2 regions of the Solibacillus sp. CAU 1738 genome follow, and region 2 is predicted to be linked to the other one. Evidence: riboswitches for the same ligand, from Rfam matches in the RefSeq annotation. Region 2 holds a riboswitch; the other holds the start of a gene.
What was found. Region 2 has a riboswitch for S-adenosylmethionine ahead of AAFN87_RS00780 (methionine ABC transporter ATP-binding protein). Riboswitches for the same ligand answer to the same signal wherever they lie in the genome.
Positions count from the first base shown of each region.

Region 1: it holds a riboswitch for S-adenosylmethionine, as region 2 does, so the genes downstream of both, AAFN87_RS13125 (methionine ABC transporter ATP-binding protein) here and AAFN87_RS00780 (methionine ABC transporter ATP-binding protein) in region 2, are expected to answer to the same signal.

Region 1 is NZ_JBDQQN010000004.1:70,572-78,875, reverse strand. It holds gene AAFN87_RS13160 (3-hydroxyacyl-CoA dehydrogenase/enoyl-CoA hydratase family protein) at 1-993, shown strand, start outside; gene AAFN87_RS13155 (acetyl-CoA C-acetyltransferase) at 1,051-2,223, shown strand; gene AAFN87_RS13150 (acyl-CoA dehydrogenase family protein) at 2,384-4,165, shown strand; gene AAFN87_RS13145 (arsenate reductase family protein) at 4,265-4,621, shown strand; gene gcvH (glycine cleavage system protein GcvH) at 4,699-5,079, shown strand; gene AAFN87_RS13135 (toprim domain-containing protein) at 5,340-5,657, shown strand; gene AAFN87_RS13130 (thioredoxin family protein) at 5,668-5,970, shown strand; SAM riboswitch class I at 6,033-6,136, shown strand; gene AAFN87_RS13125 (methionine ABC transporter ATP-binding protein) at 6,224-7,249, shown strand; gene AAFN87_RS13120 (methionine ABC transporter permease) at 7,242-7,910, shown strand; gene AAFN87_RS13115 (MetQ/NlpA family ABC transporter substrate-binding protein) at 7,954-8,304, shown strand, end outside.
Region 2 is NZ_JBDQQN010000001.1:151,933-160,236, reverse strand. It holds gene polA (DNA polymerase I) at 1-1,108, opposite strand, end outside; gene AAFN87_RS00795 (M20 family metallopeptidase) at 1,248-2,456, opposite strand; gene AAFN87_RS00790 (MetQ/NlpA family ABC transporter substrate-binding protein) at 2,472-3,341, opposite strand; gene AAFN87_RS00785 (methionine ABC transporter permease) at 3,355-4,017, opposite strand; gene AAFN87_RS00780 (methionine ABC transporter ATP-binding protein) at 4,007-5,032, opposite strand; SAM riboswitch class I at 5,142-5,241, opposite strand; gene AAFN87_RS00775 (DNA polymerase I) at 5,366-5,809, opposite strand; gene hflC (protease modulator HflC) at 6,060-7,088, opposite strand; gene hflK (FtsH protease activity modulator HflK) at 7,088-8,041, opposite strand; gene pnpS (two-component system histidine kinase PnpS) at 8,270-8,304, opposite strand, start outside.

The DNA.
Region 1 (8,304 bases), on a different contig from region 2:
TTAAAACGTTATAAGAAAAAGCATGGTGTTATTAAATCAAATACTGGTGCTAGTTTAATAGATTTAGGAGATGGCATTGCACTATTAGAATTCCACTCACAATCAAATGCAATTGGTTTAGATATTATTCAAATGATTAACTTTGCGATTGATGAAGTTGAAGCAAATTATAAAGGACTTGTCATCGGGAACCAAGGCAAAAACTTCTGCGTAGGTGCAAATTTAGGCATGATTTTAATGGAAGCACAGGACGATAATATTTTCGAATTAGATTTCGTCATTCGCTCATTCCAAAATGCGATGCGTCGTATTAAGTACAGCGCAAGGCCAGTTGTCGCGGCACCATTCCAAATGACTCTAGGTGGAGGTGCTGAAGTATGTTTACCTGCAGCACATATTCAAGCATCGGCAGAAACGTATATCGGTTTAGTTGAAGTAGGTGTCGGTTTAATTCCAGGCGGTGGTGGTAATGTCGGTCTTTATGAAAAGTTCATAAAAGGCTTACCGAATGGTGTTGAAATTGACTATCAACATATTGCTAATAAAGTATTTGAAACGGTTGCCCTTGCCAAAGTTTCCACTTCAGGTGAAGAGGCACGTGAAAATAACTTCTTAAATTTCGCAGACGGCATTTCAGTTAACCCAGATCATCTTTTGTACGATGCAAAGCAAGCGGCATTAGCACTTTATGAGGCTGGCTATACACCACCACTGAAGCAAAAGGTAAAAGTAGTAGGAGCTCCAGGTTACGCTACATTATTACTAGGTGCGCAAGGGATGTTCCAATCAGGTTATATTAGCGAGCATGATTTAAAAATAGCGAAAAAGCTAGCGTATGTTATCGCAGGTGGCTTAGTACCATACGGAACAGAAGTAACAGAAGAATATTTATTAAACTTAGAAAAAGAAGCGTTTTTACAATTAGTCGCTGATCCGAAATCACAAATGCGTATGCAGCATATGCTTGTGAAAGGAAAGCCGTTACGTAACTAATAATTTCACTATTACTTGATTGCTAGTTTGGCTAGCTTATAAGGGGGATACATCATTATGCGTGAAGCCGTAATTGTAGCAGGTGCGCGAACGCCGATTGGAAAAGCGAAAAAGGGGTCTCTTGCAACTGTTCGTCCAGATGATTTTGGAGCAGCCGTTGTCAAAGAAACATTAAAACGAGCAGGCTACGAAGGACCAATTGATGATTTAATTATGGGTTGTGCAATGCCAGAAGCAGAGCAAGGAATGAACGTTGCGCGTAATATTGGCGCGCTTGCAGGACTGCCAGATACAACGCCAGCACTAACTGTCAATCGTTTCTGTTCATCAGGTTTACAAACGATTGCCTATGCAGCTGAACGCATTATGCTTGGGCATTCAAAAGTAATACTTGCAGGTGGTGTAGAATCGATGAGTATGATTCCGATGACTGGTAATACAGTTCGTCTCAACCCAAAACTTGCAGAAGAAGCACCGCAATATTATATGAGCATGGGCCATACAGCGGAGGAAGTAGCAAACCGATATAATGTAAGCCGTGAAGACCAAGATAAATTTGCCGTTCGTTCACATGAATTAGCTGAAAAAGCGATTAAAGAAGGCAAATTTAAAGATGAAATCGTACCCGTTGAAATCGTTCAGCATTATGTCGATGCTAATAATAAATTGCAACAAAAGAAATTTATTTTCGATACAGATGAAGGGGTTCGTCCAGATACATCTCAAGAAGGCTTAGCCAAATTGCGCCCAGCATTCAATGTCAAGGGCTCTGTTACTGCAGGGAACTCTTCTCAAACATCAGATGGTGCTGCTGCCGTTTTAGTGATGGATCGTGAAGAAGCAGAAGCACAGGGTATACAGCCACTAGCGAAGTTTTTAGGCTTTGCAGTTGGCGGGGTTGCACCAGATGTTATGGGTATAGGCCCAATTGTTGCTGTACCGAAAGCATTGGCAATTGCAGGTTTATCACAAGATCAGATTGATTTATGGGAGATAAACGAAGCATTTGCCTCGCAATCACTACAAGTAGTGCGCCACTTAGGCATCGACGAAGAAAAGGTAAATGTGAATGGTGGAGCGATTGCACTCGGACATCCACTTGGTGCAACAGGAACTATTTTAACATTGAAGTTAATTCATGAATTAAAACGTCGTGGTAAAAAGTACGGCGTAGTCACAATGTGCATTGGCGGCGGAATGGGTGCTGCAGGTGTGTTTGAAATTCTGTAATAAATTTTTAAAATAATTGTATTAGCTTGCTAGAACAGCGCGGATTACATGTCCTAAATGCCTCCGGATGAGTAGTCCAGCTTTTCTCTCTATATTTTATGAATAATGATTCACATTGAATGGACAATACAATTTACTTCATATTAAGGGGGAATTTTTTATGGAACAAACAACAAACATTATTAAAGGTGGTAGCTTTTTAATAGAAGACGTGGAAATTTCGCGTGTAATTACACCAGAGGATTTCACAGATGAGCAAAAAATGATTGCAAAAACAACTGAAGAGTACGTAACAAACGAAGTATTACCAGTTGTTGAAAACTTAGAGCATCATGAGTTTGAACATTCAGTACGTTTATTAAAAACAGCAGGTGAACTTGGTTTACTTGCAGCGGATGTACCAGAAGAATACGATGGGCTTGGTTTAGATAAAATTTCTTCTGCGCTAATTGCTGAAAAAATGTCAGTAGCAGGTGGCTTCTCAATTACACACGGCGCACACGTAGGGATCGGTTCTTTACCGATCGTATTATTCGGTAACGAGTCACAAAAGAAACAATACTTACCGAAACTAGCGTCAGGTGAGTTAATTGCAGCTTATGCATTAACTGAGCCAGGTTCAGGTTCTGACGCATTAGGTGCAAAAACGACGGCAAAATTAAACGAAGCAGGTACACACTACGTATTAAACGGCGAAAAACAATGGATTACAAACGCTGGCTTTGCTGATGTATTTGTTGTGTACACAAAAATTGATGGCGAAAAATTCACAGCATTTATCGTAGAAAGAGCATTCCCAGGTGTTTCTGTTGGTCCAGAAGAAAAGAAAATGGGAATTAAATCGTCTTCAACTCGTACGTTGATTTTAGAAGATGCTGAGGTACCTGTAGAAAATCTTCTCGGTGAAATTGGTCGCGGTCATATTATCGCCTTCAACATTTTAAACATTGGTCGTTATAAACTAGGTGTTGGAACTGTAGGTGGCTCTAAACGTGCATTTGAGCTTGCTGTTCAATATACAAATCAACGTCAACAATTCAAAACACCAATTTCAAGCTTCAACTTAACAAAAGAAAAATTAGCGACAATGGCATCACATATATACGCATCCGAATCACTAAACTACCGTACTGTAGGCTATTTTGAGGATACTTTAAGCCAACTTTCTGACGAAGAACAAAAAGACGGTAAAGCGATTGCGGCTGCAATTGCAGAATATGCAATCGAGTGCTCAATTGCAAAAATCTTCGGTTCGGAAACATTAGATTATGTAGCAGACGAAGCGGTACAGTTGCATGGTGGCTACGGATTTATGGCTGAATATGAAGTAGAGCGTATTTACCGTGATTCTCGTATTAATCGTATTTTTGAAGGTACAAACGAAATTAACCGTATGATCATTCCTGGCACATTTATGAAAAAAGCATTGAAAGGTGAGCTACCATTACTTCAGGTAGCGCAAAACCTACAATCAGAGCTTCTTATGTTAATTCCAGAGGAAATTGGCGATGAGCCGTTAGCACAAGAATTATACCTAGTAAAAAATGCGAAGAAAATTGGTGTGTTAGCAGCAGGTGCAGCAGCACAGGCATTCGGTGCAAAATTAGAGTCTGAACAAGAAGTGCTAGTAAATATCGCAAACATTGCCAACCAATTATACGCAATGGAATCAGCAGTCATTCGTACGCAAAAAGCAATCGAGCGTGACGGTGTAGAAAAAGCAGCTCAAAAAATTCTTTACACAGAAATTTTCTGTCAAGAAGCATTTGCAGAAATCGAAAAAGAAGCTAAAGACACAATTTTAGCTTCAGTAGAGGGCGATGCAGCGCGAATGACGTTATCTGCATTACGCAAATTAACGCGCAACAACCCGTACAACTTAATTCCTAAAAAACGTTTAGCTGCTGCGAAATTAATTGAGGCAGAAAAGTATATCGTGTAATAAACAAAGCTGGGTGTAAAATATACACCCGGTTTTTTTTGCCTTTCTAGCATACTATCCAGTACAATAGAAACAAAGATGAACTAAAGGAGTACAAGTATGACGATTCAATTAATCCAATATCCAAAATGTTCGACTTGTAAAAAAGCACAAAAATGGCTAGATGAAAACGGCATTGCTTATGAATTAACTCATATCGTAGAACAAACACCGACAAAGGAACAGTTACGCCAGTTTTACGACATAAGCGGCTTGCCATTAAAGAGTTTTTTTAATACATCAGGCATGAAGTATAAAGAACTTGGTTTAAAAGATAAACTCCCTAATATGACCGAAGATGAGCAGTTAGCGCTTTTAGCATCAGACGGCATGTTAATTAAGCGTCCAATAGTGACGGATGGTAAAAAAATAACGCTTGGTTTTAAGGAGTCTGACTTCTTGGAATCATGGAAATAAAATGAATAGTATCTTGTTTTTGCTGTAGAAATATGGCAAACTGAATTTGAATGAACTACATATATGGAGGGGTTTTCATGAGCACACCAAAAGAATTACGTTACTCAAAAGATCACGAGTGGGTAAAAGTTGAAGATGGAAAAGCACGTATTGGTATTACACATTTTGCACAAAACGAATTAGGGGACATCGTTTTCGTTGAACTACCAGAAGTAGGCGACGAGCTACAACTGAACGAAACATTCGGTAACGTAGAATCTGTAAAGACGGTTTCTGAACTTTACGCACCGGTATCAGGTACAGTTGTTGAAGTAAACGAAGAGTTATCTGATAACCCAGAGTTCATTAATGAATCTCCATACGAGCAAGCTTGGATGGTTGTAGTAGAACTTTCAAACCCTTCAGAAGTAGATGAACTATTAACTTCTGAACAATACGCTGAACTAATCGAAGAATAATACATGAACACCAAAACCTATAGCAGGTTTTGGTGTTTTTAATTGGGGTTCTATTATCAGACGCCCCTCAGAAAGCGCACAACAGGAGCGGAAATCAGCCCCAAGTTACGGTGATGTACTAATTTGTAGGATGGTTTGGAGGAAGCTGATATACTTATTTCTACGCTTTCGAAAAAATAATCTACCGGCCAAATTTCATTAACAAATAATATTGTGATGTTAAATTAATGATATAAATCTGCTTTTAAAAGGGGGATTATATGATTTGCATAATTGTAGAAGGCCGTTCTGATAAGCTAAAGCTTGAGCAAGTGCTAGCACAAGAAGCGGTTATTTTATGTACGAACGGTACGATAAGTGAAGACGCATTGCTTGAACTTTTAGAACCCTATGAGTATCTTGATTTTTATACGTTATTTGATGCCGATAAATCGGGAGATAAACTACGAAAACTTATGAAAAGTGTGTATTCAGATGCAGTGCAGCTTGAAATTCCTAAACAATATTTAGAAGTTGCAAATACGCCTAAAGAAGTTTTAGCTGTGCTATTAAATGAATTGAAAATAAAAACGAAGTAGGATGGGAATAATGGAAGAATGGTCGATAAAACAGTGGCAAACATATGCGAGCAGTGCTGATATAACAGCCTTTTATTTATATACGCCGATGTGTGGTACATGCGCTGTCGCTTCAAAAATGATGGACGTTGTAGTAGAGTTGCTACCTAACGTTCCTATAGGCATGGCAAATATAAACTATACAAATAACTTAGCTTTTGATTTGGAAATTGAAAGTGTTCCTTGCCTACTTATAACAAAAGATGGAAAAGTGACAGAAAAGGTTTACGCATTTCAATCTGTAACTAATTTATATGCTATATTAAAAAAATAATTGACGAGTATTTTCTATCGTGATAAAGTAACATTCATAATTAATCAAAATAAATAGCGTTACTCTTATAAAGAGCGGTGGAGGGAAGTGCCCTATGAAGCCCGGCAACCATCACATATGTGAAAAGGTGCCAAGTCACACAAAGTTATACTTTGAAAGATGAGAGAACGGTCTTGCGTATACAATCTTTGCGAAAGCCTTTCTACTAATTCAAAGTGGAGAGGTTTTTTTGATGGATAAAAGGAGCAATGAAATGATTCAACTAAATAATATTACGAAAGTTTATAAAACGAAAAACGGTGAGTTCACGGCTGTCAATGATGTAAACTTATCGATAAATAAAGGGGAGATTTTTGGCATTATTGGTTATAGTGGTGCCGGAAAAAGTACAATGATTCGTTTGCTAAATGGTTTAGAAAAGCCAACGACGGGATCTGTCATCGTGAATGGAGAAGATATAGCAGTAATTTCAGGTAGCAAATTACGTGCCGCACGTCAAAAAATTAGTATGATCTTCCAACATTTTAATTTACTTTGGTCACGTACTGTTGAAGAAAATATTGCATTTCCACTTGAGATTGCGGGTATACCTAAAGGGGAACGAGCAAAACGGGTGGATGAGTTAATTGAGCTTGTTGGATTATCTGGTCGGGGGAAGGCGTATCCTTCGCAGTTATCTGGTGGTCAAAAACAACGTGTCGGTATTGCACGTGCACTAGCGAATAATCCTGAAGTCTTGCTTTGTGACGAAGCAACTTCTGCGCTCGATCCAGAGACGACAGAATCAATTTTAGAGCTATTACTTGATATAAATAAAAGATTAGGTTTAACGATCGTACTCATTACACACGAAATGCATGTTATTCGTAAAATTTGCCACCGTGTTGCAGTAATGGAGGCGGGAAAAGTTGTGGAGCAAGGGGCTGTTTTAAGTGTGTTCCAAAGTCCACAAGCTGAAATTACGAAAAAATTCGTATCGCAAATATCAGATTCTAATGAAACGAAGGAATCGATTGAGCAAATTTTATCGAATTATCCTACAGGGAAAATTGTTCGACTAACATTTATCGGTCAAAAAACGGAGCAACCAATTATGTCGCAGCTTATTAAACAGTTTAACGTAGAAGTAAATATTGTACATGGTACGATTTCACATACGACAAGTGGCCCATACGGAACGCTAATTGTACAAATTGATGGAGAGAAAGAAAATGTTGAGGCAGCTCTTAACATGCTTGCACAGCACGAAATTCAAACGGAGGTGATTGAACATGCTTGAGCAATTATTTCCGAATGTTAACTGGGAAACGATGGTGGAAGCCGCATATCAAACAATTTATATGACATCTATTTCTACTGTCGTTACATTTGTGTTAGGACTAGCTATCGGGATTGTTTTATTTTTAACGAGTCCAAATCAAGTATGGGCAAGTAAAATTGTTAACTTTTTAACAAGCTCAATCGTCAATATATTCCGTTCGATTCCGTTCATCGTATTGATCATATTATTAATACCAGTTACGAAGCTTTTAGTTGGTACAATTCGTGGAACAAATGCCGCTTTACCTGCATTAATTATCGGAGCTGCTCCATTTTATGCACGTATGGTATTGATCTCTCTAAAAGAAATTGACAAAGGAGTCATTGAGGCAGCCCGTTCAATGGGAGCAAAGACATCTACGATTATTTTTAAAGTATTAATCCCAGAATCTCTGCCAGGACTTCTTTCGGGAATCACGGTGACAGCGGTAGCGCTTGTTGGATATACAGCGATGGCAGGTATCATCGGTGCGGGCGGTTTAGGGAACTTGGCCTTTATTGAAGGTTTCCAACGTAGTCGTGATGATGTGACATTAATGGCAACAATCATTATTTTAATTATTGTTTTTATCATTCAGTGGATTGGAGATGCGATTACAGCGCTCGTCGATAAACGATAATTAGTTAAAAATAGCAAGTTTAGTATAGTGAGGGAAAGAGCAGATGAAGAAGTTTTTATCATTATTTCTACTTTTATCCGTAGTCGTATTAGCTTTAGCGGCTTGTGGTAAAGGTGAAACAGTAAAAGAAAACGAAAATGATACATCAAATAACGAATCTACAACTGGAAAGAATACGTTAGTTGTAGGAGCTTCAAACGGTGTTCACGCTCTTATTTTAGAAAAAGCAAAACCAATTTTAGCTGAGCAAGGTGTAAATTTAGAAATCCGCCGATACCAAGATTTCGTTATGCCTAACCAAGATTTAGACTCTGGAGATTTAGATGCAAACTATTTTCAACATATTCCCTATTTAGAAGATGAAATTGCAAGTAAAGGCTATAATTTTGTTAAT
Region 2 (8,304 bases):
CTATATATTTTTTCTTCGTTGCATCTTCAAGCCAGTCCTTTAATAACTCATTATTACATACGAGTTCGGCTGGAATGTAAGATGTAGAGTTGCCATCTGTTAAAGCAAGTCCTAGCATACGACAGCTATGATAGTGCTCATTTTCAAGCTCAACGTGAATTGCCATTTCATCTTTCAGTAGATCCGCTGTAATTTCCTTAACAATATTAAAAGTTAATTTTTCTTGTTCTTGAACTACTCCTTGCATATCGCTCTTTTCAATTAGCGATTTAAAGCCAAGTTCTCGCCATACAGCAAGCAGTGCATCTTCGTCCGGTCCTGTGTAGGTTAAATCTGCAAGCGTCACTTCAATTGGCGCTTCTGTGTAAATTGTTGCTAATTTTTTCGATAAATGCGCACTTTCTTCATTAGCTACAAGCTTCTCCTTCATTTTAGAAGCTTTCATCGAATCAATCGCTTCGTACAATGCTTCAACCGAACCATATTCTTTTAATAACTTAATTGCGGTTTTTTCTCCTACACCCGGAACACCTGGAATATTATCGGATGCATCCCCCATTAATCCTTTCATATCAATTATTTGTAGCGGCGTTAAACCGTATTTTTCTTCGATATGGGCTGGTGTGTACTTTTCAACATCCGTAATCCCTTTACGGGTGATGTATACTGTCACATTATCTGTTGCAAGCTGTGTTAAATCTTTATCGCCAGATACGATAATAACTTCAATATCGTCAGCTACCGCTTGCTTTGCTAGCGTACCGATAATGTCATCTGCTTCATACATCTCCAATTCATAGCGCTTAATATTGTACGCATCAATAAGCTTTCGAATGTATGGGAATTGTTCTGATAATTCAGGTGGCGTTTTTTGACGCCCCCCTTTATATTCACCGTATGATTCATGACGGAAAGTCGTTTTCCCAGCATCAAATGCAACGAGCATTTGCGTTGGATTTTCCTCCTCTAAAACTTTTTGTAGCATTGTCGTAAAACCGTACGCAGCATTTGTATGAATACCGCTATCATTTGTCAGCAATGGTAACGCAAAAAAGGCACGATAAGCTAAGCTATTGCCGTCTAATAATAATAATTTTTCTTTCGCCATACAGCACAACCCCTTCTATCATTAAATATATAAAACATGCGTTCGAAATCCTCTCTAGTTTACTTTAGCGTGAAAACTAGGATTTTACCACCAAAAAAGCTATACAAGAAGACATTTATCTTCTTGCATAGCTTCCATTTTATGCTTCGCTTTCTTTACTGGCTATTGCTGTTGCATATGCCGCTTTAGCTTCTGCTACTAACTCAGGGGATTGAATAAAGTCGTAGCCAGTTTGCGCTAATGCAATTGCACCTTTCACAAGTGCAGCGTAACCTACTTCAGAGTTTGCCGCTTCTCTAAATTCATTCGTATGAGCAACTAAATCATCTGGTCCGATTTTAATATAACCGTGTGCAGTTGGTACTTCGTAACTAATATTTCCTGCATCTGTTGAACCAAGACCGCCATCGCGTTTTAATTCTAAATGTTCACCAACAGCAGCAAGCTTTTCGCCCAATACACGGTCTACAACATCATTTATAACTAAATCCTTTACTTCATTTTGGAAGCGTTCGATTTTCACTGTTGCGCCTGTAATAAGTGCTGCACCTTCAGCAATTGCACGAACACGTTCTACAACTTCCTCCGTTTTTTTCCACGTATTGGCACGGAAGTAGAAGCGAGCAGATGCATAATCTGGAACAATATTTGGTGCATCCCCGCCATGTGTAATAATGCCGTGAATACGTACATCTGATGGTACGTGCTGACGCAATGCGTTAATACCGTTATAAAGCTGAATAACTGCATCTAATGCATTAATCCCTTTTTCAGGCGAGCCCGATGCATGCGCTGCTTTTCCGTAAAAATGAAAATCTAAAGGATCAACAGCTAATGAATTCGATGTTAGCGATGTTTTTCCAGACGGGTGTAGCATTAATGCGATATCAACATCTTTTAAGTAGCCATGGCGCACGAAGCTACCTTTCGCACTGCCATTCGGTCCACCTTCTTCAGCAGGAGTACCTAATACTACGACACGTCCACCAGTTTGTTCGATAGTTTCTGCTAAGGCGATTGCTGCTGCAACACTTGTCACACCAATAATATTATGACCGCATGCATGCCCTAAACCTGGTAGTGCATCATACTCTGCTAAATAAGCGATTGTTGGACCCGGCTTGCCGCTATCTTTTACAGCATAGAATGATGTTTCATGACCAGCAACTGCTGTATCAATATGAAACTGTGCATCACGTAATATATTCACTAATTGCTCGCTTGCAAAAAACTCCTTATTACCGATTTCCGGATTAGCATGAATCGCCTTACTAACCTCAATATATTGAGCCTTTGATCGTTCGACTGATTGTACAATAACATCATGTCCATTAATTGCTGTTGTCATGAAAAAACACTCCTCTTATTTTTGATTTTTTAAATCTTCAAATGTAGTTTTTAATTGCTCATCTGTGAGAATAACAAGCTTTGAACCACCATTTGTATCTTCAGTAATCACTTTTTCAATTTCTTCTGAATGGTATAATTCTATAATTTTCTTGTATGTAGCATTATCTATATCTTCAGCACGTGCTGCAATAATGTTTACATAAGGGAATACACTATCGTCTTCAGCTAGTTCACGGTAAATTGGATCTTCACCTGGCGAAAGCCCCGCTTGCCCAGCAATACCATTATTAATAACTGCCGCTGCAACATCTGGTAATACATGTGGTGTTTGTTGTGCAACCATTGGAATAATATCTAATTTCAAACGATTTTCTGTAATTTTTGTTGGGTCTCCAAATAAACCGAAGTCATCTGCCAATTTAATAAAACCTGCCGATTCAAGTAAACGCAATGCTCTAGCTTGGTTTGTCGGATCATCTGGAATTGCGATTTTGTCACCTTCTTTAATTTCATTTATATCTTTAATTTTTTCTGAATATAAACCTAAAGGTGCAAATATTGTTGAACCGATTGGCACTAAATCATTGCCGCTCTCTTTTACATAACTAGCTAAGAAAGAAATGTGTTGGAATGCATTTAAATCCACATCCCCTTGTGCTAAAGCGTTATTTGGTAATGTGTAGTCCGAGAATTCGATTAGTTCTATTTCGATACCTTCTGCCGCTAATTTTTCTTTTAAGATTGGCCACTGTGCACCGTCTGCACCATTAACACCGATTTTAATCACTTTTGAAGCCTCGGCATTAGTTGCCTCATTTCCTCCACATGCTGCTAAAGCAATTGCAGCTAGTGCCGTTACAATTAGTAATAATATTTTCTTCATATTCTTAGTTCTCCTATCGTCTTAATATTTTTTTAGATAAAGCATTGCCTAGCCACTGAGCTAATTGTACAAGGACTATTAATATAACAACCGTAACAATCATGACACTACCATCAAAGCGTTGGTAACCGTATGTAATTGCTACATGTCCAAGTCCACCGCCTCCTACTGTTCCCGCTACTGCCGAGAAGTCAATTAAGCTAATTGTTACAAACGTTAAACCTAAAATAAGTGGACCGAGCGCTTCAGGAATAAGAACTGTATAAATAATTTGAAATGGACTTGCTCCCATCGCCCTTGCTGCTTCAATAACACCTGGATCAATACTAATTAAGTTAGTTTCAACTATCCTCGCTATACCAAATGCCGCCGCGATTGTCATTGGGAATACAGCTGCTGTTGTCCCAATCGTTGTACCCATTACTATTCTTGTCAATGGAGAAAGTGCCACAAGGAAAATAATGAACGGTATTGGACGAATGATATTAATAAATAAATTTAGAGCGTTGAACGTGATTTTACTTTCTAAAATATTATTTTCACGTGTGACAAACAAAAGTAAACCTAGAGTAATACCTAGAATTGAACCGAAAATCAGCGTTAATAACACCATATAAAGCGTCTCACCTGTTGCTTCCACAATTCTTGGCCAAAATGTAGTCCAATCAACCTTCATCAGCTAAAACCTCCTCGATATCTACTTTCAGCGCTAACTCATCAATAACTTTTTTCACATCGTTTATTTGCCCTTCAAACGATACTACTAGATTACCGAATAGCTGCTGCTGAATTTCTCGAACTGAACCATACACAATATTAAAGTGGATTCCGTGTTTTTGTGTTACTTCTGAAAGTAGCGGATTATTCGTTACAGCCCCTTTAAATAACACACGGTATAAATGCTGCCCACCATTTCCTTTCCATTCTTGCAATACTTCTGTCGAAGGAATATCTTGATGCACCGACTGGATAAATCGTTGTGTTGTCGTATGCTTTGGTCGCGTAAATACATCAAATACATCACCTGATTCAATCACTTCCCCTTGCTCCATTACAGCAACGCGGTTACAAATTGTTTGAATAACATTCATTTCATGTGTGATTAGTAGTACCGTAATGCCAAGTTCAGCATTTACACGTTTTAGTAATTTTAAAATATCGGCTGTCGTTTCTGGATCAAGCGCAGAGGTTGCTTCATCACAAATTAAAATTTCCGGTGAAGTTGCAAGTGCCCTAGCAATTCCTACACGTTGTTTTTGCCCACCTGATAGCTGCTCTGGGTAGTCATTTGCTTTATCTGATAAACCAACGAAAGATAATAGTTCTTTTGTTTTACGTTCAATTTCTGCTTTTGACACACCTTCTAACTTTAACGGATACCCGATATTCCCTGCCACGGTTCTCGATGTGAATAAATTAAAATTTTGAAAAATCATACCTATTCTTCTACGCAATGTACGGAGCTCTTTACTTGAGAGCGAGGCTAAATCCGTTCCATTAACCTTCACTACACCTGAAGTAGGCTTTTCAAGTAAGTTCACTAAGCGGAGTAATGTACTTTTCCCTGCACCACTAAAACCAATAACACCGAAAATATCCTCTTTATTAATTGTGAGCGTTACGTTTTTTACTGCATGAACATCTCGTTTTGGTGTTTCGAAACTTTTCGAAACATTTAAAAATTCAATCATTTTAAAACCTACTTTCCCCATAAAACATCTTTGTTTTTTAAATATAAAAAAACCTTTCGTTTCTTAAAAGAAAAAGAAACAAAAGGTTTTCAAATCGAAAAGCACTTTGTTCTCATCTTCCAAGCATACGCTTGCAGGATTTGGCACATTGCATAATTGCTGTTGCCGAGACTTCAAAGGGCCTGTCCCTCCATCTCTCTTGATAAGAATTGTGACTTATTAAATTGTTTGATTAATTGTTTACTACTTTAAACCTTAGTAATCTGCTTGTCAATCATTTATCTAAAATTAATGATTTTTTTGAAAATACGCAAGAATTGTACACATATTTTATTATTTTAACTTTTTAAATTTAAAGTTTGCCGCTGTATTTTGTTTTTCTTTATAAAAAATTTCTTCAAAAATGACAGTTAATAAAAAGGCATTTAAAAAACTAAATACTAAATATAAAGGCATGCCCCCTAAATTATATGTCATTAATCCTCGAGCAAACACTTCTACAAAGCCTACTTGTGCAAAATAAAAAATCATGCCAACCCCAACTTGCCAAATCGGGCGCTTATCTTCACGTTTTTCGAACCATAAAACTTTTTTAAACGAATTTCGAACATCTTCTGCAATAACTAAACCGACAAACATTAATATTATAAATAAAACTGGTATATGAAAAATACTAGCATTCATCCAAGTAAAATTAGTAGATTGGAACAGTGCTGTTACGGATGTGGCGATAATGAACGCTAGTAATGTATTTTGAATCCATTTACTCAAGTGCATTCACCCCTTAATAAAGTTTCATAGACTATTATAACAAAAAATATATTATTTTAAAGTAATATATTTTTCCGTAACAAAATAGATAGCTTCAACGAATTAGAAAATACATTACAAATCAAGGAAAAAACACCGACAAATGACGTTTAAACAGTCATTTATCGGTGTTTCAAGTTCAACCTGTATGTGAACAATCGTATCTCAATTGAGGTTATTTATTACTAAAAACTCTCTTCTAATCTTAAATTGAATTCTATTCTATATATCCAGATAATAGTTTCGCATACGGAGAATCTGATGGTAAAATAATCATCGTATCTTCTCCGATCGTTTTCTTGTACGATTCTAATGTGCGGTATAGTGAGTAGAATTCAGGGTCTTTTGAGAACGCTTCGTTAAAAATTTTTGCAGCTTCAGCTTCCCCTTGAGCTTGAATGAGTGAAGCTTCTTTATTTGCTGTAGCAAGTTTCTGCTGAACTTTTTGATCCGTCTCCGCTTCAATACGTTTTTTATCCGCATCCCCTTCTGATAAATATGTTTGCGCAGTTTTTTCACGTTCTGAAATCATACGATTATAAATGGCTTGCTCATTTTCCGGTGGTAAATCTGTACGACGAATCCGTACATCAACTACCTCAATACCGTAATTATCATTAGATAATAACTCGTTAACCTTTTCTGTAATACTGTCGTTAATATTACCACGCGATGAATTTCCATCATTTATAATTTCACCATATGGTAATTTACCAAGTTCAGAACGAATAACTGAATATATAAACTCACTCATACGTCGCTCAGCATTTTGTAATGTACCTGCATTGGAAATCAAAGCTTTCGGATCCACAACACGCCAAACCGCATAGTTATCAATAATAATTCGTTTTTTGTCTTTCGTATTAATTTCTTCCTGTGTCATATCATACGTCATTAAATTTTTCGGTAAAGTCGTCACACTTTGGATGAATGGTACTTTCATGTGGAGGCCAGGTTCACGCTCATATTTTACGACCTCACCGAACTGACGCACAACTTTATATTCGCTTTCTTTTACGACATATAGATTCGCAATAACTATAACCATAATTGCAAAAATGACAGTCATGAGAATGCCAGAAGTTACCCATTGACGCATATTAACTGGTTTCTTTTCCTTTTTCGGCTTTTTTGCATTAGACGTATTCGGCTCCATATCAACAACATTTTTACGTTTTTTATTTTTATCTGCAAATAAATTTTTAATGAATTTCTCTAAATCTCCATCAAAATTATTATTACTCATTAATTACCACTCCCTTCTGTTTTACCCGTAGTCGTTGGAGGCTGAATCGGTAAGTATTTCAGCGTACTACCCTCATCGTCATTCATAATATAAATTTGTGCATTAGGTAGTACATTCTCTAATGTTTCGAGAACTAAACGTTCACGTGTAATCGCTTTGTTACCTTTGTATTCGTTATATAGTTTATTAAATACTGCTACCTCCCCTCGTGCTTGCTCAATGCGGGCAAACTTTTGTCCTTCCGCCTTTGCTTGTATAGCAGCAATTTCTCCTTCCACTTCACTATTACGTTGGTTTTCATATTTTTGTGCTTCGTTTCGTTTTGTATCTTTCATTTCACGTGCATCTGTTACCGCTGTAAATGCCGCACGAACCTCTGCATTCGGTAATTCTACATCTTGTAGCTTGACACCTAAAACGCTAATCCCAATATCATATTTATTAACTAGTTCTACTAATAAATCACGCGTTTTTGCTTCGATTTCAGATTTCCCTTCCGTTAAAGCGTCATCAATTTTAGAGCTACCGATAATCGAACGAATTGAACTTGATGTCGCACTGTGTAATATTTCTTTCGGATTTTGTGAGCTGAATAAATATTTTTTTGGATCGGTAATTTTCCACTGTACAACTAAATCCGTTAACACGATGAATTCATCACCTGTAATCATTTTCGTTTCGGCATCGTACACTTCCATCGAGCCGTCTGGTGCTTCCTTATATCCGAACTCTAAACTAAATGTTTCCTTCGACAATACTTCTACACTTTGTACGGGCCACGGTAATTTAAAATGTAAACCTGATTCTGTAATGATCTCATCCGCGCTACCAAATGTAATGACGACCGCTTGCTCTGATTCATCCACGGTATACCAAGATGTTAATACTACAATTAAGCCTACAACTGCAAATAACCCTAATGCTATCGTTAATAATGTTCGCTTTACGCTCATGCTTATTCCTCCCTTATTATGTATAAGTATCCTAAATAGGAAACTTTTTATATATAATTCATTTACGGGATTAGTTTGCAAAAAGTTTCACAAAAACGAAAAAAGTAGTGAGCGTTCATCCGCTCACCACTTTTTACTTACTATTTTATTCAATTAGAAATAGGGGTTTCTAATACATACTATAAAGGTAAATGTTAAATTTCTTGTAACAGCTTTGTAAATATTTTGTTAAGATGGCTTATCGAGCGGTAATAAAATTTTAA